One region of the Cytobacillus sp. OWB-43 genome, then DNA from elsewhere that is predicted to be linked to it. Evidence: a T-box and tRNA genes for the amino acid it is inferred to sense, from the RefSeq annotation. Region 1 holds a T-box; the other holds one or more tRNA genes.

Region 1 (11,717 bases):
AAGATTAGCTAGAGGTTTCACAGGACGCAATAAAATAGTTAAATTTGAAGGCTGTTATCACGGTCATGGAGATTCTCTCTTAATTAAAGCCGGTTCTGGTGTAGCTACACTTGGATTGCCTGATAGTCCTGGTGTGCCTGAAGGTATTGCAAAGAATACGATTACAGTTCCATACAATGATCTTGAAGGTGTTAAATACGCTTTTGAACAATTTGGTGAAGATATCGCTGCCATCATTGTTGAACCTGTTGCTGGTAATATGGGAGTTGTCCCACCAGTAGAAGGATTTTTACAAGGGTTACGTGATGTGACAACTGAATACGGTGCCCTTCTTATTTTTGATGAGGTAATGACAGGTTTCCGTGTTGATTATAACTGTGCCCAAGGTTTCTTCGGCGTTACACCTGATTTAACTTGCTTAGGAAAAGTAATAGGTGGTGGACTGCCTGTTGGTGCTTACGGTGGTAAACGAGAAATTATGGAGCAGGTTGCACCAAGTGGCCCCATTTATCAGGCAGGTACATTATCAGGGAACCCGCTTGCGATGGCTGCCGGTTATGCAACATTAAGTCAATTAACACCGGATACGTATGCTAACTTTATTAAGAAAGCTGATAAACTCGAATTAGGCTTGAGAACAGCAGCAGAAAAATATGAGATTCCACATACAATTAACCGGGCAGGATCGATGATTGGACTATTTTTTACAAATGAAGATGTCATTAATTATGATCAAGCGAGAACGTCTAATCTTGACTTCTTTGCCTCTTATTATCGTGAAATGGCGCTTCAAGGCGTATTCCTTCCACCATCACAATTTGAAGGTTTATTCCTGTCTACAGCATTAACGGATAAAGATATTGATCAAACAATTGCCGCAGCAGAAAAGGCTTTTGCGAAATTGAAATAAGTTTTTAGCGAACAATTCCATTCCGGAATTTGTTCGCTTTTTTATTCTCGATCGAAAGATGCCAATCTTTTTGAGAGAGGGGCAAAGAGAAGAACAACGGTAGTTAGAATGAAAAAGAAAAAGGCTCACATCGAAAAATAGTCAAAGTGGATATAGTCACTTATGTAGAAAATAATTCTCTGTTGGAAAAGATGTGAGATTTTAAATTCGCAACCCCTAAATTAATCTATTCCTCTTTAACAATATAGTTATTCTATCGAAGACGTGCTCCTTTCTAAGTAAAGTAATCATAATTCACTTTTCCTCCTCATAAAGTGTAAGAGAAAAGATGTTATTGTTTTTGATGATATGGGAGGAGGAGTCGAATATGTCTCAAGGAAATCCGTCGAACTTGCGGTTTTCATTAGAGGAATCCGTTTGGTTTCAAAAAGGACAGGAAGTATCACAATTACTTTCGATTTCACTTGATCCGAATATAACGATTCAGGATAGTGAGCAGTATGTAACGATTCAAGGTGCACTAGAACTAACAGGCGAATATCATCGTGATGAATCAACCGAGGACAGTATGAATGAACCGCCATCTACATTAAGGTTTATCCAATCTGTGGAAGAAAGGGAAGAGGGGGTATGTGAGTTTACACACTACTTTCCTGTAGATATTACGATCCCGAATAACCGTATTGAGAGATTGGATGATATTGATGTCCAAGTAGAGTCATTTGATTATATGTTTCCTGAAAGAAGTTGCATGAAACTCCATGCTAATTTGACGATATCTGGTTTGTATGGTGACCAACAGCATGTGGCATATACTGAAGATGAGAATAATGTGCTTGAACTTGATACGGTAGAACGTTCAACGGTTCAGGATCAAGAAGAAGAAGACACAGACACCAGTCGTGAAGAAGAACAAACAACAGAAATTAACTTCTCCCTACCAGAGGAGAATGAAAAAGATGAAGATGTGTTTGTTGCTGAAGCGAAGCAGGAGCCAGAAGTGGTTGAAGAAGAACCGGTATTAAATCGCTCCTTACCTATTCTTGAGCCCCAAGAAGAAGAACCCATTGATATGCCAGAGGTTTCTTTTATAGCTAATCGATATGAAGAGAAAAAGCAGGAAGCAGAAGAGATTTTTGAGGTTAAGCAAGTAGAAGAAACAAAACCAGTTCAAGAGCTTGAAGAATTGAAAGATGAGCTTGAATCCTCTTCAGAAGAAGTGAAACCACAAAAGAAAAAAGTAAAGGGCAAGAAAAGCATGAGTTTGACGGAATTTTTTGCTCGTAAAGAAGATGAAGAACAATTGACGAAGGTTAAGGTATGTATTGTCCAGCCTAATGATACGATTGATCTTATTTCAGAAAGATATGATGTGACACCACAAACATTAATGAGAGCCAATCAACTAGAATTGAATAAAGAAGTGCATGAAGGCCAAGTTTTATATATCCCTGTAGCTGTTACGAACTAGCGGATAAGGGGAGTACATTAAGAGCAGATCTCATCGGTCTGCTCGCATTTTTATCAGTGTCACTTGTTTACTTACACAGTTTAGGTAAGCGAGGAAAGTGAGTGGTCTAAGTGGCAAAGGAAAATAGATTAAAAAAATATGGTCCGATCTTAAAACACTACGCACTTGAGCCAAATTTCATCGAAAGTTTTGGTAGCGTTCAAAAGGTTTACTCTAGCAAAGGTGTTTTTTCTTTAAAAAAAATAAAAGCAAATCATGGTGCGGACTTCATTCGTTATATTCAGCAATTATACCAAATGGGTTATAACCGGATCGTCCCGATTTATCCGACGGTTGATGGTAGGTATGCCGTTTTACACAACCAAAAGCTGTATTATTTAATGCCTTGGCTAGCTAATGAGATTAAAGAAGATCAATTTGAACGGCATCAACAAATGTTTAGAGAACTTGCTCGCTTGCATGTCTTAAGTACGAAAGAAGTGGAAGTCTCCAAAGAAGAACGTGAAGAGCATTATGAAAATACGTTACTAGAATGGGAAAAGCAGAGTGAATTTTTGGATGGTTTTATTGAAACATGTGAATCTAGGGAATATTTATCTCCTTATGAATTGATGTTTACACAATATTATAATGATATCGCTCAAGCTTTAACTTTCTCAACGAAGAAATTAAAGGATTGGTACGAAAAAACGAAGGAAGAGGAAAAAGTTCGTACAGCTGTTATACATGGAAAAATTTCTACCGAACATTTCTTGTATGATGAGCGCGGATATGGCTATTTTTTGAATTTTGAAGAAGCGAAGAGAAGTTCACCTATGCATGATCTTCTTCCGTTCTTATCAAGGTCATTAAAAACCTTTCCGAAGCGTGCGGACGATGCTGTCGATTGGATTTACACTTATTTTAAGCATTATCCGTTTAGAGAAGATGAAATGCTGTTATTTCAAAGTTATTTTGCTCATCCAGGGCCTGTCATTCGCGCAGCAGAAAAATATCATAATGGTAAGTCGAAAAAGAATGAAAGAAAGCATGTAGAGCATATACAAAGGCAATTTTGGTTATTAAAAAATACGGAATATGTGGCTATGAGGATTGATGAAATTGAGCGTCAGAAAAAACAAGCACAAGAAGCAGCTGAGAAGGCGAATGCAGAACAAGAAGGAGCCCAAAATGGATAAAACCTGGGCTCCTATATTCATTTTAAGAGAATCCAAATGGTAAACAAACTCACTCAGTAAAAGCAAGTTTTATATCTTAGGGTATACCTTTCTACCCCTCCTCGAAAGTTTACATTTAGGTAGTGGATTTCTCTTTTGCATCCTCATCCCGCGCATATTCCCTCATACATAGGCAGGCTCAAAATATGAGCAATTTTTTTTACAGGTTTGTTCCCTTTTTTTATTATCATGTATATAATAAAAAAAATTGGTCATCCTTATTGACTATAGTGACTATTTTTAGGTAGTATTACTTTATATTCAAACAAATGAAAAGCTTTGATAGGGAAGAGTACATTGGCGCTTTGCTTTAAGAGAGGAAAATCAATTGCTGTGAGATTTTCTAAGCGAACCCATTGGAAGGTCGCCCTGGAGCTTCTTTCGTGAACGTAGTTCTATTATTAGCGAAAGACGGGAACGCCGTTATCCATTCGAGAGTCAATTACTAAAGTTTATGGTAATTGAAAAAAAGGTGGTACCGCGGAAGCAACTCCATTCGTCCTTTTTGTGACGAGTGGAGTTTTTTATTTTGCTTTTGTTTGATTGTTAACGATAAGCGAATGTGAGAAAGGATGAATAGGCGATGGAAGAGAATAATATCACGATGCCAACAAAATATGACCCTCAGTCTATTGAACAAGGTCGTTATGATTGGTGGTTAAAAGGAAAATATTTTGAGGCAAAAGATGATCCGGAGAAAAAACCTTATACAATTGTGATACCGCCACCAAATGTAACGGGAAGGTTGCATCTTGGTCATGCATGGGATACAACGCTTCAAGATATTTTGACGAGAATGAAGCGCATGCAAGGGTATGATGTTTTGTGGTTACCTGGTATGGACCATGCAGGTATTGCTACTCAAGCAAAAGTTGAACAAAAACTGCGCGAAGAAGGAAAAAGTCGTTATGATCTTGGTCGTGAAGCGTTTGTAGAGGAAACGTGGAAATGGACGAATGAATATAAAGGACATATTAGACAACAATGGTCTAAGCTTGGTCTCGGTCTAGATTATAACCGTGAACGCTTTACACTAGACGAAGGGTTATCAGATGCTGTACAAGAAGTTTTCGTTGCTTTATACAATAAAGGTTTGATTTATAGAGGCGAGTATATTATTAACTGGGACCCTTCTACTCAAACAGCTTTATCAGATATAGAAGTGATCCATAAAGATGTTCAAGGGGCGTTCTATCATATGCGCTATCCATTAACAGATGGTAGTGGTCATATTGAAATTGCGACAACAAGACCTGAAACGATGCTAGGTGATACAGCGGTTGCCGTTCACCCTAAAGATGAGCGTTATCAACACTTGATTGGTAAAACGGTGAAACTACCTATTACTGGAAGAGAAATTCCGATTGTTGCAGATGATTATGTTGACATGGAATTTGGTTCAGGAGCAGTAAAAATTACACCAGCTCATGACCCAAATGACTTTGAAATTGGTAATCGTCATAACCTAACAAGAATTCTAGTAATGAATGAAGACGGGTCAATGAATGAGAATGCTGGCAAATATCATGGGCTAGATCGTTTCGAATGTCGTAAACAAATCGTTAAAGATTTGCAAGAAGAAGGTATTCTTTTTGAAATCGAAGAGCATCTTCATTCTGTTGGTCATTCAGAACGTAGTGGAGCAGTTGTAGAACCTTATTTGTCTACCCAATGGTTTGTAAAAATGCAACCACTTGCGGATGCGTCTGTTGAGTTACAAAAGGGTGAAGATAAAGTCAACTTCGTTCCAGATCGTTTTGAAAATACGTATTTACGCTGGATGGAAAATATTCGTGACTGGTGTATTTCTCGTCAACTTTGGTGGGGCCATCGCATCCCAGCTTGGTATCATAAGGAAACAGGTGAAGTATATGTAGGAACAGAAGCACCGAGTGATAGTGAGAACTGGAAACAAGATGAAGATGTGCTTGATACATGGTTTTCATCAGCGTTATGGCCATTCTCTACATTAGGTTGGCCGAATGAAGAAAGTGCTGATTTTAAACGCTATTATCCGACTGATGCGTTAGTAACCGGCTATGATATCATTTTCTTCTGGGTATCTAGAATGATTTTCCAAGGTATTGAATTTACTGATGGCCGTCCATTTAAAGATGTACTTATTCACGGATTGGTTCGTGATGCGGAAGGTCGTAAGATGAGTAAGTCACTAGGTAATGGTGTTGATCCAATGGATGTTATTGAGAAATATGGTGCAGACTCTTTGCGCTATTTCTTATCAACAGGAAGCTCACCAGGTCAGGATTTGCGTTTCAGCTTTGAAAAAGTAGAATCTACGTGGAATTTTGCCAATAAAATATGGAACGCTTCTCGATTTGCCTTAATGAACATGAATGGATTAACTTATGATGAAATTGATTTAACCGATGAAAAATCGGTTGCAGATAAATGGATTTTAACGCGCTTAAATGAAACAATTGAAACGGTAACAAGGTTGTCCGATCGTTATGAGTTTGGTGAAGTGGGCAGAATCCTCTATAACTTCATTTGGGATGATTTCTGTGACTGGTATATTGAAATGGCAAAACTGCCATTATACGGTGAAAATGAAGCGGCTAAACAGACAACAAGATCTGTTCTCGCTTATGTATTAGACCAAACAATGAGATTATTGCATCCATTCATGCCGTTTATTACAGAGGAAATCTGGCAAAACCTCCCTCATAAAGGAGAATCGATTACAGTTGCCTCTTGGCCGACTGTGAATGAAGAGCTTTCCGATAAAGCAGCAGCAGAAGAAATGAAACTGCTTGTGGAAATTATTCGTTCTGTACGTAATATTCGTGCAGAGGTAAACACACCATTGAGTAAGAAGATTGATATGCTCATCAAAACAAAAGATGAAAATGTACAGAAGGTTTTAAGTAAAAATGTTGGTTATATTGAACGCTTCTGTAACCCTGAGCAATTAACCATTGCGATTGATGCAAAAGCACCTGATAAAGCGATGACAGCAATTGTTACTGGAGCAGAAATTATTCTGCCATTAGCAGGTTTAATTAATATTGATGAAGAAATTGCTCGTCTACAAAAAGAATGGGATAAGTTAAATAAAGAAGTGGAACGTGTTCAGAAAAAATTAAGCAATGAAGGTTTTATTAAGAAAGCACCCGAAAAAGTAATCGCTGAAGAAAAAGCGAAAGAACAAGATTATAGCGAAAAACGTTCAGCAGTTGAAGCAAGAATGAACGAATTAAAAGGTGAATAAGGTATAATAGGAGAGGAGGCGAAATATCGTCTCCTCTTATAATGGTTATATTAATAAAGGTGGCAGATAGAAATGTTTACAACATATGAAGAAGCAATTGGTTGGATTCATTCTCGTCTTCGTCTTGGGATCAAACCAGGATTACAAAGGATGGAATGGATGATGGAAAAATTGAATCATCCAGAAAGAAGACTGAAGGTTATACATATAGGGGGAACGAACGGTAAAGGTTCGACACTAGCTTATATCCACTCAATCCTTGAAGCAGAGGGGATTATGGTAGGTACATTTACTTCTCCATATATAGAGCAATTCAATGAACGGATTACATTAGGCGGCAAGCCGATTTCTGATAAAGATATTGTCCAGCTAGTGAATGATATTTATCCGCTTGCAGTAGAGCTCGAAGGATCAGAACTAGGAGAGCCATCTGAATTTGAAATTATAACAACAATGGCGATTCATTATTTTGCCCATATTGAACCGGTTGATATTGCTTTGTTTGAAGTAGGATTAGGTGGCAGACTAGATTCAACAAATGTCCTTCATCCCCTATTATCTATCATTACAAATATCGGTCTTGATCACACAGCGATATTAGGTGATACGATTGAGAAGATTGCCTCTGAAAAAGCTGGGATTATAAAGCCTGGAACACCAATTATTACTGGTGTTAAGCAAGATGAGGCAGTGGCTGTTATCGAAAAGACAGCAAAAGAAAAACATGCAAAAGTTTATCAAGCAAATAAGCAATTCCAAGCGGAGCATATCGTATCGACAGAAGTAGGTGAGGCCTTTTCTTTTCAGAATACATTTAGGCAAAGAGACTATTTAGAAATATCGATGCCAGGTGTTCATCAAGTAGAAAATGCTAGCTTGGCGTTGATGGCGGTTGATTTTCTGAATCAATATTTTTCCTTTGTGATTTCAGAAGTAAGCATAGAGAGAGGCTTGAAAAAAATGTATTGGCCTGGTCGTTTTGAGCGCGTGGCAACAGCACCACTAACGATTTTAGACGGAGCACATAATGAAGAAGGAATGGCTGCTGTTTGTGACGAATTAGAAAAGCGCTATCAAGATCGTGATATTTATTTTATTTTTGCAGCATTAAAGGACAAACCACTGCAAGGCATGATTCAAAGAATGGAGGATTGTGCGAAAGCGATTACTTTTGTAGGGTTTGATTTCCCTCGTGCGGCAACAGCTGAGGAACTGTCTGCAATCAGTCAAAAGAATCATCATTTAGTTACAGCTGATTGGCAAGAAGCAATAAAAGAAACGAAGGAAATGATGCGTGAAAATGATGTTTTAGTGATTACAGGTTCCCTATACTTTATTTCCGAAGTAAAGCGTTTTTTTGCTCATCAATAATGATTGGTTACGATGGATATTGCTTGTAGCCGTATAAGTAAAGGGCGTCAAATACTTTTAGAATCGCCCTTTACTTTTTAGTTGACCAACATGAATAGAGCAATTGGCGTTTTCTCATTATGTGTCTTATTCAAGAGGGAAATCCTTTTCTTGAGCAAAAAAATCACTAATCGGGATATAGTTCACTGTTGTTCCCCCACTCATAAGGTAAACGCCATTTTTAGCAATGATACTGCCATTAAATTCTCCTCCATAAAAGGTTACACTTCCATATGGAGCAAATACAACTCCGCTAAATCGTTCAATCCATTGACTTTGTGAACCGATATATACATCACCGGTAGCAATAATTACTGCTTTTGAAAAGGAGTTTATATAACGGTATTTTTCGTCAAGATATGGAGAAATGGTAATATCTTCGCCAAATAATTTCATATTTTCACTTTTTACTGAGGAACCATAGCCATTTGCTTCATACCATCCTGCTGGTTTGGTTTTAAGAAGAGGGTAAGAAGGGATGCTACAACTCGTTAACTTTTCTAAAGATGATCCTTTTTGATAAGCGGATAAATCTATATTATTCGGATGATACAATTCTCCAACATATGTTGCTAAAGCGGAAGGAGAAAAGGATGGAGTCCAATCAACCGTCAAGTCTTGATGAGAAAAAAGCGCCTTCTCAAAGTAAGCATCTTTGATGTATGTGTCACCACCAATATGTACGTTATCTTTATATGTTCCTCCAGGTAACACTGCATCCTTCATTATTGTTAAAGGTTGATAAAAAGTCGTATCCTTAATATTGGCCCTTCCATTCACAACGGTATGACCATAAATAGAACGTCCACCTGAGGCTGAAAAGTCGCCGTTAATACAAACTTGCCCTGGCTTAGAAGCTGATCCTAACCCTGCACTACCTCCTTGTAAATTTACATCTCCATCTATAAATAGATTAGAAACACTACTTAAGGCGCCGCCATTGATCTGGGCAGTTTTTAATGAATCTCCAATATATATGGTGGCATCGCTACCATTGATTCGGTTACCATGAAAGGCAAATGAGGAACCATGGAGAAATAGTTGACTTTCTATCATACATTGATAAAAGCTGTCAGAGCAAGTAGAATTCTCTCCTTCATCAGGGTCCTCGCCATTATCTTCTCCGTCGCCGGGATTCTCCACGTTTCCGGAATCGTCCTCTTTATCTATCAGCAGTTTGTTTATTTTTGTATGAACACCGAAAGTATCTTCTCCGCCTGCAAGAGTGAATTGAACATCAATAACATCACTAGAAATGAGGCAATCCTCAAGAGGTTTCACATCATCTTCATGATAACTACAATAAGGATCTGCTGTGCTTTGATTAGCAGGTTTAATCGAGATGTCTTTGAAGTGAATATCATTTCTTAATAGTAAAGAAGGTAGCGATAAAGAATATTGTGGCGTTGTTGCATATTTTACTTGATGTAAGTCTCTTAAATAAGCCATAATGAGGTTAGATTCTTGCCTTAAATTGACAGAAGTAAAAGTCTTACTTTTTGTTTTCTCTATTGAAATAAAAGTACCATAAATGACAGAACTAATAATTGAAAGGATAGCAATGGTCGCTAGTACTTCAATTAATGTCATACCTATGTTATTTTTATAGTTATATTGACCCATTTCTTTATACCCCCTTCATACCTTTATTTTACATAATAATTACCTGGAGGTGAATGAGGAATTTTTAAACTATTAAAAAAACAAAAGGGGTTAACACTCATTGAAGTCATTGTTTCTCTTTTGTTAATCACGATTGTACTTACTGCGTTTATTTCTGTCTTTATCAATGCAAACGGACAAATAACAAGAGCGGAGAATGATTTTACTGCATTACAACTAGCAGAGAAAGCATTAATAGAGGGAAAGTGCGGTCAAGAAACTGTTGATATAAACGACCAAGAATATGTTATTAAGGTGATTCAGAAGATGGTAGAAGAAAAAGCAATACTGAAGGTTACTGTCTCTACTGGAAAGGAAGGAGATGAGCCTTTAGAGGAACTCTATGGTATATCACAACTTGAAGGTGAGGGTTCAAGGTGCAAGTAAAGGAAAATGGCGAAAAGGGGTATGCACTTGTTACTGTTCTCTTGCTTATATTGTTGCTATTTATTATCATCCCACCGCTTTTGTTAGGTGTCCTTCAATCAACCAAACAAATCACACAAAGTCAATTTGATATTCAACATCGTCGTTTGATTGAAGTAGGAGTAACCCTATTTGCTACCCAAGAAGGGAACAAGGCAATTGCGCTATCTGACCATCACTGTGTGGTTTTCGCTACAGATACATCTTGGGTTGAGATAGAGGATGAGACGAGTGCTTGTAAATGTGACAATGCATTGGATATAGAAGGGTTAGGTATAATCCCTATTTATAAAAATAAGTGCGGATCTGCAATGGCATTCGTACATGAAGGTGAAGAAAAATGAAAGCAAGAATAATTCTAACAAGTATTGTACTAATTCTTCTGCTCATCATCGTTTGGCAGTATGTTGCTCATGCCACTCCTCCTTCTATTTATTCAAGCAAAACGAAAGTGGCAGATGTGGTCATTAAAGGTTTAAGTGAAGGAGAAATAAAAAGTAAGTTACTGCAAAAAATAGAACAATGGCGAAATAAAGCACAAATAAAGGTTGCCTACCTTGATGAAGAATGGATACTTGACCCGCAATTATTTCGCTTTAACGTGGAGGATACTGTTGAAGAACTAACAGAAGGAACAAATAATCCACTTTTTGTTGAATATGATAAGCAATTATTTTATGAGCGTGTAGAAGAATTATTTTCACAATTGACGTTGAATGAAGAAGAGATGAATAAAATCTATGAGGACATTGTAGATAAAGTTAGTAGATTAGAAACATCCTATAATGTGCAAATAGAGGAATACTTACCTGTAACACTTGTACAAGAACCACTCGCTCAAGTTGTACTACAAGTAGATGCTGATTGGAGTGGCTATACCCAATCCATTGCTATCGATAATCGTTCCCTTTTCTCTGTGTTAGATCAATTCGGTGAGGAAAATGATCTACATATAATAGCAACAGGCATTTATCAACTTACCTTACATACGAATTTTTCCATTGAAGAAAGATACATTCAAAATAAGCAGCCAAGCTTTACTGAGGCAGGATATGAAGCTTACGTGGACAATGATTTCAAATTCTACAACCCTAATACTGTCAATTATACAATCAAAATAGAAGAGAACAGGGGGAGGATGTATTTTACTTTAATGGGGCCACCATTTATTTATGATTATGAAGCCGTAATAAAAGAGATGGAGCAAATTGAGCCACTGACAAAGGTATATAACCAAGAAGGGTTAGCAGACGGTGTGAAAATGATTGAAGAGGGTGCCGTAGGTATACGGGTTGTCATTGAGCGCCAGAAGCGAAAAGGTATGTTTATAGAGACATTTGCTAGATTGAAAGATTATTATCCCCCCATATCTACAATTGAATGGAGAGGTGA
Region 2 (11,717 bases), 1.6 Mb from region 1:
ATGTCGCAATGATGTATGGTCAGTTCCATATGAATAAAGCTCAGTTTGGTGCCAAAATGTTAAAGTTAAATAAGGAAAAAGGTTGGTTAATCCCGCCTCCTTTGCACATGAGTAAAGGAACAGAATCATAATTTATAGGCGCCTCGAAATGAGGTGCTTTTTTACTAATTTACACCCCACTCACTTTTCGCATTTTCTTCGCAGTAAGACTTGTTTACACTCGCTATTTAACGTGGCTGATTTACCTCATTTCACTTCCTTTAAGAGTCTATAGGGGTCTTTTCTCATATCCCAGGATTAACATGACATTTTCATATGAAAATTTGCAAGAAAATGATTTTATCAAGTAATATTTTAAATACTTGTTACGGGAATTCCTGAAAATAGAACTGTAAAATGCAGTTATCCCCCCCTTCAGAACTTGGTTACGAGTTATTCAAGAGTTCTGAACTAATGAAAACATAGCAGTGAATGATATGGGAAAACCACTTGAATTTATTATAGAAAATATTGGTGAAATGGAAGCTGACATTAAAGGAATAATGAAAAGTATGTAAGCTTCACCGCACCAGTTTCAATTACCTGTTCAACCAATTGATCTAACCAAGTAGTTTCAAAATATATTACAACATATGACAACAACGAAAGGTAAATATTCAGATAAAAAAAGAGAAGCTTTCGCTTCCCTGGTTCTTATAATCCTATTTGATCAACTGCATAAGTTGCATGTTCCTGGCTAAACCCTTCATAAACTAACTGGTCAATCAACCCACTTCTAGAGAATGAAGTAAAGTCAAGATAGTTCTTACCTGCCTGAACAGCCTGTTCTTTCCAGTCAACTTCAATGTGATCTACCGCATATGTTGCTTCTTCATTACTGTAACCTTCATATTCTAACTGTTCAATTAAACCAGTTCTAGAAAAGGCTGTATAGTCTAGGTAATTCACAGCAGTTTGAATTGCGTTCTGTTGTGAAAGAGATAGTTCAGGTTCTTTTTCTTCCTTCACTTCTTCTTTAGGTTCTTCCTTTGGTTCTTCTTTTTCTTCAGTAGTTTCTTCAGCCATTTCTTCTGCATCTTCTTCTTTTACTTTTTCAGTTTCTTTATCTGTCTCTTCAGTTGCTACCTCTTCAGTGCTTGCAGGTTCAGCCTTTTCAGTAGGTTGTGTAGTTTCATCATCCCCACCTGAAAAGATAGCACCAATAATACCTAGTACAAAAATTGCAATAAATCCCATGCAACCAATCTTAAAAAACTTCTTCATATTCAGTTTTCTCCCTTAAATACTAAAATTGTAAACTTACTAGTATAATAGTACCGCAACATTTTCAGTATTTCAATAGTCTACTTAAGTAATACAAAGTTGGTAAATGGTGGTTTCAGTTGAAAAATTTATTGCGTATAATTTCAACTCGCAGACCTCTAGGACATTGTACCCTACCCCACAATCTAAAAAGCTTTATCCTTATGTTTTAGCCTTCTATAATAGTTCAACATTTGTTTAATTTGACTATCAGTAAAGGCATCAATCTTTATATCTTCTGTGCCTTTCTTTATTTTTTAGCAGGATTATCAGTAATGACTTCACATTCAATCATATAATATAAGAAAGCACGGACACGTTGTAATTTGGAGTTTATAGTAGTTGCATTGTTATCTTGTTTTAGAAAAGGATAAACTGTTTGACTGTGTTTACTGTTATATCTTCAACATTTAAAACATTGCGATCTAAACAAAAGTCCTCAAATTGTTTAATCATAATACGGTAACTTTCTAGATTTTTAGGAGTTACATTTTAAAAAAAGCCTATCATCAAGAAAATCCTGAACAGCAAACTTTAAAAGCATAAAAAAAGACCACCTCACAAAATATGCGAAGTGGTCTTTCAGGATTGTAGCATTTCCAGCTACGACCATAGTACATTATACAGTTTACTAACAGCGTTAAACTCTTGATACAACTCAATTAATGATTCCGACTGGGTTCGAACCAGCGACCTCTACCCTGTCAAGGTAGCGCTCTCCCAGCTGAGCTACGGAATCGTTTATGTATATATTTAAGACATTTATAAATATACTATTTTAGCGTATATCTGTCAATTGATTTCACTGGTATTTGCTTAATTTCATGAAGTTTTATAATTATAGAGCTCTTTACATATAATAGAGGTGGAAAATAAACATACATACTTAATTGAGTGAATCTTTCTTCATTAAGGAAATGAAGACTTACTATATGAAGTTTCATACACTGTGTGATAATATAACCCCATATAGGATTATTATTTTAACAAAGGAGTTCTACTTTATGAATACAGCAAAAGGGACAATCACGGACTTTACTTTTAAAAGTGAGGTACTAGGGGAAGATTTAGAAATACTTGTATACTTACCGGGCAATTATTCACCGCTATATAAATATAATATTTTAATTGCTCAAGATGGAAAAGATTATTTTCAATTAGGACGAATCGGCAGAACAGCGGATGAGTTGCTTGATGCAAAAGAAATGGAAAATACAATTATCATTGGTATTCCTTATAAAAATGTACAAGACCGCCGTCGTAAATATCATCCAGATGGTGAACAAAATGCTGCTTATATCAGATTCTTGGCTCACGAGCTTGTACCTTACCTTGACGAAAAATATCCAACGTACCAAATGGGAATGGGACGAGCATTGATCGGCGACTCCTTAGGGGCGACTGTATCTCTTTTAACTGCTCTACAATACCCTAATACTTTTGGGACAGTCATTTTACAATCGCCATTAGCGAATGAAAAAGTAATGGAAGAAGTCAAATCCTTTAAAGATACACATCTGTTAAATATATATCATGTGATTGGTACGGGTGAGACAACAGTCAAAACAACTGACGGTAAGGAAGAAGATTTCCTTACACCCAATCGGGAACTTTCACAATTAATAAAGGATAAAGGCTTCCCTTATTTTTATGATGAATTTGATGGCGATCATACATGGACATATTGGCAACCAGATTTAAAACGTGCTCTCAAGCAAATGCTTTAATGAAACAGCAGTTTGGCTACTTCTTAGTCAAACTGTCTTTTTCTTCTATATACATTCGTTAGTATATGATGATTTTTGAAAATTTGTTATAATAGTAAAATAAGACAAGTTCTTTAAAATATTTTATTTTGGAGGTAGAACTATGAAATATGGAATCGTTATTTTTCCGTCAAAAAAAATTCAAGACTTGGCGAACTCTTATCGGAAAAGATATGACCCTCACTACGCATTGATTCCTCCACATGTAACATTAAAATCATTTGAAGCTACAGAAGAAGAAGTAAAACAAACAACTGATGCTTTGAATGCAATTGCAAAAGTTCAACAACCTTTTCACATGAACGTTAAAAAGGTGAGTTCATTTCAACCTGTTAATAACGTTATTTACTTAAAGATTAACCCAACAGATGAACTCGAACGACTACATGAAAAAATCAATGAACAAACAGTTGGAGAAAAATCAGAATATGCTTTTGTCCCTCATATTACAATTGGACAAAAACTTTCCGATGATGAACATTCTGATGTTTATGGTTCACTGAAAATGCTTGATGTAGAACACGAAGAAACGGTTGATCGATTCCACTTATTATATCAATTAGAAAACGGATCTTGGAGTGTACATGAAACATTCCGCCTCGGAAAGGGTTAATGAACAACATGAACGTTAAAATAGTAGAAAACGAACAAGAGCTACAAGAAGCTTATCAAGTAAGAAAAGAAGTATTTGTAGACGAACAAAAAGTTCCATTAGAAGAAGAAATCGATCAATTTGAAGACGAAGCTACACACTTTGTACTTTATAAAGATAATGAACCTAGTGGTGCTGGGCGTTTCAGAATTGTAGATGGCTATGGTAAAGTAGAACGCATTTGTGTAAAAGAAAATGCAAGAAAAACAGGAGCCGGCAAAGAAATAATGCATGCGATCGAATCTTTTGCTATAGAAAAAGGTGTACCTGCTTTAAAACTTCACGCACAAACACATGCGATTCCCTTTTATGAACGAATAGGGTACGAAGTCATCTCTGAAGAATTTCTTGATGCAGGAATACCTCACCGAACAATGAAGAAACAAATTTAAATGCAAAAAAAGAGGTGCATTCCGCATCTCTTTTTTGTCTTCATTAACAATGTAGAAGCTAGAATTTAATAAAAATCCGATCGTCTTTTTAATCATAAAAAATGGGGAAGAGCACACAATAACAAGGTCACAGTAAATTTGTTTAAGAGGTGTGTTTCCCATGCATGAATATATACATATTACTTTCGTTCTCGTTGTTGGATTTATTGCCCTTTTCATTATGACCAAGATTCTTGGAAAGTCGCAAATATCCCAAATCACTCCTTTTGACTTTATTTCTGCCATCGTATTAGGAGAACTAGTAGGAAATGCACTTTATGATGAGAATACAGGGATAAGTCAAATGCTTTTCTCTGTTCTTCTTTGGACCATTTTGATTCTTACTACAGAAAAAATCACACAGAAGTTCAGAAGAACAAGAAAATTATTAGAAGGCGGTCCTTCCATTGTGATTCGTAAAGGAAAAATTGAATATGGGCAATTGAAAAAGAATCATTTGGACCTCAACCAGCTGCAAGAATTACTGAGGGCAAAAGATATTTTCTCTTTAAGACAATGCGAATATGCATTTTTAGAGACAAATGGTACAATTACCGCCTTGAAAAAGCCTGAATATACAACGCCAACCATTGAGGACTTGCAATTAAAATATCCGAAGATTAAGGTGCCAATTAATATCATTTTAGATGGTGAGATTGTTCATGAAAACCTAAACATTCTCGGTTGGGATGTCAAATTTCTAGATGAAAAATTAAAAAAGAAAGGTTATGAGAATGTGAAGGAAATTCTATATGCTGACTGGGAAAAAGAAGACGGGTTACATATCCAGACCTATTGAAATATTATGCGTAATAATCAATGTATTTGCCTTCTATTCCTTGTTTACCATTTGTTTCTCTATCTTTCAGCGAAGAGGATAAATGGTTTTTTCTATTGTCCTTATATAAATGATTAGTTTCTGTTTGACCACGGGATGGATCTACCCTTTCAATATTTCTATAAGTCATTGAGCGATTTCGATTCATAAACATTCGCTCTACATATTGTTGGTATGCCGTTTGAACGGTTGAGATTGGATAAATCATTACACTGCCCCCTTTACTTTACTACTAACCCTTTTCAATTGATAACAAACATATTTATTCTTTTTTAGCGCTAAAATCTTTGTTATGATTAATTTTATGCAGTAAATTTTTTAAGTTATGAGGCTAAATGATGAAAAGTGCACGATTAATGCAAGAACTGATTCAATTACATACACTGAAACGATCAGACTATCCATTTATACATGAAGAAGGAAAACGCGGGAACCTTTATTGTACCCATTGTGGTGAAAACGTTTTATTTTATTTAGGTATTCAGGATGAACCAAAATTTTATCATAACAATGAAAAAGAGTGCGCTTATGTGGACGAAGTCATTCCGAAAGCAACAGAGAAAACGAAAGAAAAAGAAGTCAATGGCTTTCGTTTACCTCAAGGTCGATCAATTCTCGAAGAAGTGGAAAAGCCTTTTAAAACCCCTGTACGTATTAAAAATATTCCACCATTTGCAGAAAATACAGCTTCTCAAGCTAGTCCTACAGAGGGGTATCTTCGTTCACTTGAAGAGCACGGGATTTCTTTTGATCATGATCAAAAAAGAGCTGTTACGTATTGTCATGGTCCGTTACTTGTTCTCGCAGGAGCAGGAAGTGGAAAAACACGCGTTTTAACAGGGAAAACGGCTTATTTATTCAATGAATATCAAGTTGATCCCCGTTCTGTTCTACTCGTTACATTTACAGCTAAGGCAGCTAACGAAATGAAACAACGGATAAAAACCTATCCATACGTTACAGCAAAGCATATTAATCAAATGGTTTGCGGAACTTTCCATAGCATTTTCTATCGTATTCTTTCTTTTCATGATCATAATAATAAAAAATGGGACCACCGTTACCTTTTAAAGAACTGGCAGAAGGAACAAATGATCAAACAATCAGCAAGGGCCCTACATATTGATGAAAAGGATTTCCCTTTTGATATGGCCTTACAGTTAATTAGCTTTTGGAAAAACTCGCTGCAATCCCCTACGGATGTAAGGGCGAATGATTCATGGGAGGAAAAGGTACTACAAATGTATCAAGCCTATGAAGAAGAGAAACAGCGATTGAATACCTTTGATTTTGATGATATGCTCAGTAGCTGTTATGAGCTATTTAAAAAAAATCCGCAAATTTTAGCACAGTATCAAAAGCGATTTAAATATATCTTAATTGATGAATTCCAAGATGTAAATAAAGTTCAATTTGAATTACTTAGAATGCTAGTACCTGAAAGTGAGCATATTTGTGCAGTAGGTGATGATGATCAATCTATATATGCTTTTAGAGGTAGTGATCCATCGTATTTAAACGAGTTTGAACAGATGTTTGATGACAGTTTTCAAATTACATTACAACAAAATTATCGCTCTAGTCACGAAATCACTGCATTTGCGAGTCAAGTTATCAAAAAAAACAAAAGAAGAAAAGCAAAAAACATGGTCGCACAATTTAAAAACGAAGCATACCCTACACTCTTCTACCCTTACGATGAAGAAGAAGAAGCTTTAATGATTTTGACAGATATTCAAGAGAGAATAAGACAAGGGCACCAACCTAATGATTTTGCCATCCTTTATCGAACGCATTCAACAAGTCGTGCACTATTTGAACGATTTACCAGGTCTAATATTCCATTTAAAATAGAACAAGATGCCGAATCATTTTATGATCGCTTTATTATCCGGACACTGCTTAGTTTTTTAAGACTTGCGATTAATGAGGAAGATGCGCAGGCTCTTAAGGATATCTTACCGGCTCTTTTTTTAACACAATCACACTTGCAAGATATGAAAGCGAATAGTATCTTACATGATTGCAGCTTACTTGAATGTTTATCTATGGTACAGAGCAAATATGCGTTTCAACAAAGCAAAGCAAAGAAAACGGTAACTACGATTAAAGCAATTAAACAACTATCACCTTTATTAGCACTTGAAAAAATCGAAAAAGAGCTACAAATACAAGATTTCATTAAGAAGCGTGGTAATGAAGGAAACAAAATGGATAAAGGTTCAGAGGATTTAAAAGAACTAAAATTAATAGCTAAGAAGTTTACTACTTTACTTGAGTTCATTGAGTATGCGGATCATATGCGTGCAAAAATCAAAGAAATGAAGCAAATAAGTAAAACGATTGAGAACGCTGTAACCTTTAGTACTATTCATAAAGCCAAAGGGTTAGAGTATCCCTTTGTCTATATTTTAAGTGTAGTCGATGGCAGCCTTCCCCACGATTATGCCCTTGAAGAATATCGTACAGGAACAGAGCAGAGTTTAGAAGAAGAACGAAGACTATTATATGTAGCAATGACTAGAGCCAAGGAACAGTTACATTTATCACTTTTGCAACATAGAAAAGGAAAAAAAGCCTATCCATCACGCTTTCTTCCCCATATCAAAAATAAAATATATAGTAAATAAAAAAACCTGCGTGTACACGCAGGCAATCAATCGTTCGATAAAAAATTCTTGTTAGACTCTCATTATTTTTTATTAATCATTTTGTTTATTGTATTAAAGTCTAAAGACTTACCTTCTTTTACAATAGAATCGACAATTTTGTCTTCCATTTCTTGAGATACTGGTTTGTTGGCGATTTGCGACACCCTGCGAATGACGCCACGAACCGTGTCTTCATCTTTAAAATTCGCATTTTGTAACGAGCCCGCTAATTCAAATACATCCTTCATATTCACGCCTGTTTTTTTCTCGATATTCTTAAAAAAATGATTATCCATCCGCTACCTCACGCTCCTTCTTGAACTCCATTTATCTTATGTCGCCCAATTAAAAACGTGATAAAAATTTCTTTCAGAAAATTTATAACTATAAAAAAGAAGAGATGCTATTATTACACATCTCTCCAAAGAATAAAAGACAATTAGCAGAAACTAGCACCGACAATGACTAATAAAATGAAGAGGACAACGATTAAAACGAAAGTACCTCCAGCATAGCCACCGCCACCGCCGTAACCGTAGCCGCCGCCATAACCGCCACAACCACAATTGCCGCCATAGCCTCCAAAGCCCATATAAATTCACCTCACTAATGTATTTGTCCTTATACATTATGTATGGTTATGTGAGAATGTTTGGGCATGTACCCGCTTGGCCCTTAATTCATTGAAATCAGGCTTATCCTTTTGGTTTGAAAATAAGGGCGCCAATAAAAGCAAACAGGATGGCGGATGAAATACCTGAGCTCGTAACTTCAAACATCCCTGTTAGTACGCCAATTAATCCATGTTGCTCTGCTTCTTGTAAAGCTCCGTGCACAAGTGAGTTACCGAAACTCGTTATGGGTACAGATGCACCAGCACCAGCAAAATCCAATAATGGCTCGTAAAGTCCTACCCCATCCAATATCGCTCCTAACACGACAAGCGCACTTAAAGTATGACCTGGTGTCAGTTTAAATACATCAAAACAAATTTGACCAATCACACAAAATAAGCCTCCAACAACAAAAGCCCAAAAAAACATTGGTAGCATATATTCATCCTCCTAACTTTATGGCATTTCAATCGCCACTGCATGTGCAATACATGGAATTGATTCATTTTGTTGTACTGTAAGTGGCGATAATAAGGCTCCTGTAGCGACCATTAAGATCTTTTTTAGCTCTCCTCTTTTCATTCTATTTAAGAGGTGACCATATAAAACGGATGCAGAACAACCTGCACCGCTTCCACCTGATTGCACGGGCTGATCTTCTTTATAAATGAGTATGCCACAATCTTGGAACTGTTCATCTGGAATAATAAGCCCCTTATTCTTTAATAATTCCAATGCAGTTACACGACCAATTTTTCCTAAGTCTCCAGTAACAATTAAGTCATAATAAGAGGGTTCTATTTGCATGTCTTGAAAATGATTATAAATGGTATCTGCTGCTGCAGGAGCCATTGCCCCACCCATATTAAATGGATCAGTCACCCCCATGTCAACCACCTTACCGATTGTTGCAGCTGTCGTAACCGGATCATTTCCTCCATTATTTTGAACGAGAAGTGCTGCACCAGCACCTGTTACTGTCCATTGTGCAGTTGGTGGCTTTTGCCCTCCATACTCTGTAGGGTAGCGAAATTGTTTTTCAACAGCAGCATTATGACTTGCTGCTCCTGTTATAACTGCATTTGCCCCACCATAATTAATCATAAAAGAACCAAGCGCTAATCCTTCCATTGATGTGGAACATGCACCAAACAAACCGAAGTAAGGTATTTCTAATGATCTTGCGCTGAGACTTGTCGGGGTGATCTGATTAATTAAGTCACCACCTAGGAAGAATTGCACATCTTTTTTTTCCATTTCTGCTTTTCTTAATGCCGTTCGACTAGCACCTTCCATTAGCACACGATGTGCTTTTTCATATGAATCTTCTCCCATCCATAAATCTTCATGGAGAAGATCAAAGTCATCAGCTAAATGACCATTTGCCTCAAACGGCCCTCCAGTCACACCGGTAGCAATAATAGCTGGGCGTTGACTAAAAACCCATGATTGCTTCCCCTTTAGCATTAAATTACCCCCATATATATTAGAATAGTTTTGATTAATGCAACCACAAAAGCTGAGAATACTCCAAATAATAGAACCGAACCTGCTAGCTTAAACATATTAGAACCGACACCGAGGACAAACCCTTCCGTGCGATGTTCAATTGCCGCTGAAATAACCGCATTTCCAAAACCAGTTACTGGCACTGCACTACCTGCTCCTGCGAATTGTCCAAGTCTGTCATAAACACCAAATCCAGTTAAAAGCATCGCAATAAATATCATAGTAGCTACAGTAGGATTACTTGCTGTTTGCTCTGTGAAATTAAAGAAATAGATATAAAAATATGAAATCGCTTGTCCTACTATGCAGAATAATCCTCCAACCCAAAATGCCCGAAGACAATTTTTCAAGACTGGGCGCTTCGTTTCATATTTTTTTTCTAATTGATCATATTGCTCTTGGTCAGGCGTTTTTTTTGGTTTAGCACACATCCTTATTCACCTTCCTATGTTAATTCTTTTTTCAACTTAACTATTTTTTCGAACTTTTTTTCGGCTTCTTTTGCACTAAAATTGGGATTCTTCATTTGTTCATGTAATTCGACTACTTCAAGAAAAATCTTAAAATCACTTGAAACAATAAATTTAACATCAGGATATTTGTCTTCTAATTTCCCTGTAACATTTTTCTCAATTTTTTTCATGTGAAATCTTTGTAAATGTCTTACTTTGTAAACAACTAAAACGGTATCATCATTCTTTACAATTGCTGCATCATATAATTCTTTCTGTTTTTCGATATCTTTTTCTATACTTTGCAGCATATCTTCATCAGTTGACCGTGATTCACTATGTATTAATGACGGAGTAGGGTTTGTTGCTTTAACAAGTGATAACGGTGCTTCATTAGAATCATGTTTACTACATCCAGCAATTAAAAATAAACTTATAAATAGTAGCAAGTATTTTGGCATTCTTGTCCCTTCCTTACCTTTTTCATTATTTTTTTATTTTCTCTAAAAGTTAATTTCTTATCCAAAAAAAACAAAAGACGAACCATTTATTAATGGCTCGTCTTTTTATATTAATTGCTTTTCTTCTTTTTCTTTCCACAACCACAACCGGAGGATTTTTTACTTCCCCCTGATTCTGCAATTCTCTTTTTAAAAGCTTCTTTATTTGTATATATTTTTTTGTTCAACTTCAAATGCCCTCCTTCATCATATATGCCTTTTACCTTTAACATATTCAAGTGAGGAAGAGCTCGTATAATCCAATAGCCCAATTTTTATTGAATAATCATTTTTTGAATGATCCCTTCAATAATTGCCGCCAATGCACTAATTGACAAAATCACCACTAACAACACACCTATTGTAGGGAAATATGCATACATTAAATATATAATCACCGCACTCCATATCCCAGTGCACCAATAACAACTAAGAAGCTTACCAAAAAATCCAGTTATACCTTTATTTTTTGGAATGATATATGTTTCTATTTTCCCATGTTCATCCTCTTCATCAACTTCTAACATAAATGGTCTTCTTATAAATTCAGTGATTTGATCATAAACAATTAGTCTTGTTAGACGGAAAGAAGCAAATGAGAGTAAAAGAAATTCAAAAAAGGTAAGATCCATTCATATCTCCACCCTTCCATTAAAAAATATGCCTATTTTTTCAAAAAATAAGGCGTTTGTCCGTAACCCATAGCCTGTTTCATCAATATGTTATTAATGTAGATCAAAGAATGAATAAGGAGGAAAAGAATATGGGTTGTAACAAAAAGGATAATAAATACGGCAGCTGTGTAGCTGAAGTCGTACGTGCGATAAGAGATATCCAAGATCAAATTCGTGAAGATGAAGATTGTAATTGTGGCTCTAATTGTTTTTTAGAACCAATCGGTGCGATCTCTCCAAAGAGAGGTAAAAAGAAGAGAGTGAGACGCCCTAACACGCGCGTATTTACGTTAAGTACAGCTGATGGTTCACCATTCCACGCATTTTT

Evidence for each region. A T-box is a leader RNA that pairs with one kind of tRNA and senses whether it is charged. The one in region 1 lies ahead of U9M49_RS09325 (valine--tRNA ligase), so its partner is inferred to be a tRNA-Val.
Region 2: it has a tRNA-Val gene. The T-box ahead of U9M49_RS09325 (valine--tRNA ligase) is inferred to sense a tRNA for this amino acid. The anticodon was not compared.

Annotation. Positions count from the first base shown of each region.
Region 1 is NZ_JAYEFF010000001.1:1,877,691-1,889,407, reverse strand. Features, by position in the region: gene hemL (glutamate-1-semialdehyde 2,1-aminomutase) at 1-910, shown strand, start outside; gene spoVID (stage VI sporulation protein D) at 1,278-2,381, shown strand; gene ysxE (spore coat protein YsxE) at 2,492-3,559, shown strand; T-box leader at 3,869-4,105, shown strand; gene U9M49_RS09325 (valine--tRNA ligase) at 4,182-6,827, shown strand; gene U9M49_RS09320 (folylpolyglutamate synthase/dihydrofolate synthase family protein) at 6,900-8,198, shown strand; gene U9M49_RS09315 (type II secretion system protein) at 8,325-9,860, opposite strand; gene U9M49_RS09310 (type IV pilus modification PilV family protein) at 9,921-10,286, shown strand; gene U9M49_RS09305 (hypothetical protein) at 10,277-10,669, shown strand; gene U9M49_RS09300 (hypothetical protein) at 10,666-11,717, shown strand, end outside.
Region 2 is NZ_JAYEFF010000001.1:235,323-247,039, reverse strand. Features, by position in the region: gene U9M49_RS01300 (DUF3231 family protein) at 1-131, shown strand, start outside; gene U9M49_RS01295 (Ltp family lipoprotein) at 694-1,263, opposite strand; tRNA gene U9M49_RS01290 (tRNA-Val) at 1,969-2,041, opposite strand; gene U9M49_RS01285 (alpha/beta hydrolase) at 2,307-3,029, shown strand; gene U9M49_RS01280 (YjcG family protein) at 3,172-3,681, shown strand; gene U9M49_RS01275 (GNAT family N-acetyltransferase) at 3,690-4,112, shown strand; gene U9M49_RS01270 (DUF421 domain-containing protein) at 4,273-4,950, shown strand; gene U9M49_RS01265 (hypothetical protein) at 4,955-5,197, opposite strand; gene U9M49_RS01260 (ATP-dependent helicase) at 5,328-7,619, shown strand; gene U9M49_RS01255 (stage VI sporulation protein F) at 7,682-7,936, opposite strand; gene U9M49_RS01250 (YjcZ family sporulation protein) at 8,080-8,232, opposite strand; gene spoVAE (stage V sporulation protein AE) at 8,336-8,692, opposite strand; gene spoVAD (stage V sporulation protein AD) at 8,711-9,721, opposite strand; gene spoVAC (stage V sporulation protein AC) at 9,721-10,194, opposite strand; gene U9M49_RS01230 (YhcN/YlaJ family sporulation lipoprotein) at 10,209-10,676, opposite strand; gene U9M49_RS01225 (DUF1360 domain-containing protein) at 10,991-11,347, opposite strand; gene U9M49_RS01220 (CotY/CotZ family spore coat protein) at 11,479-11,717, shown strand, end outside.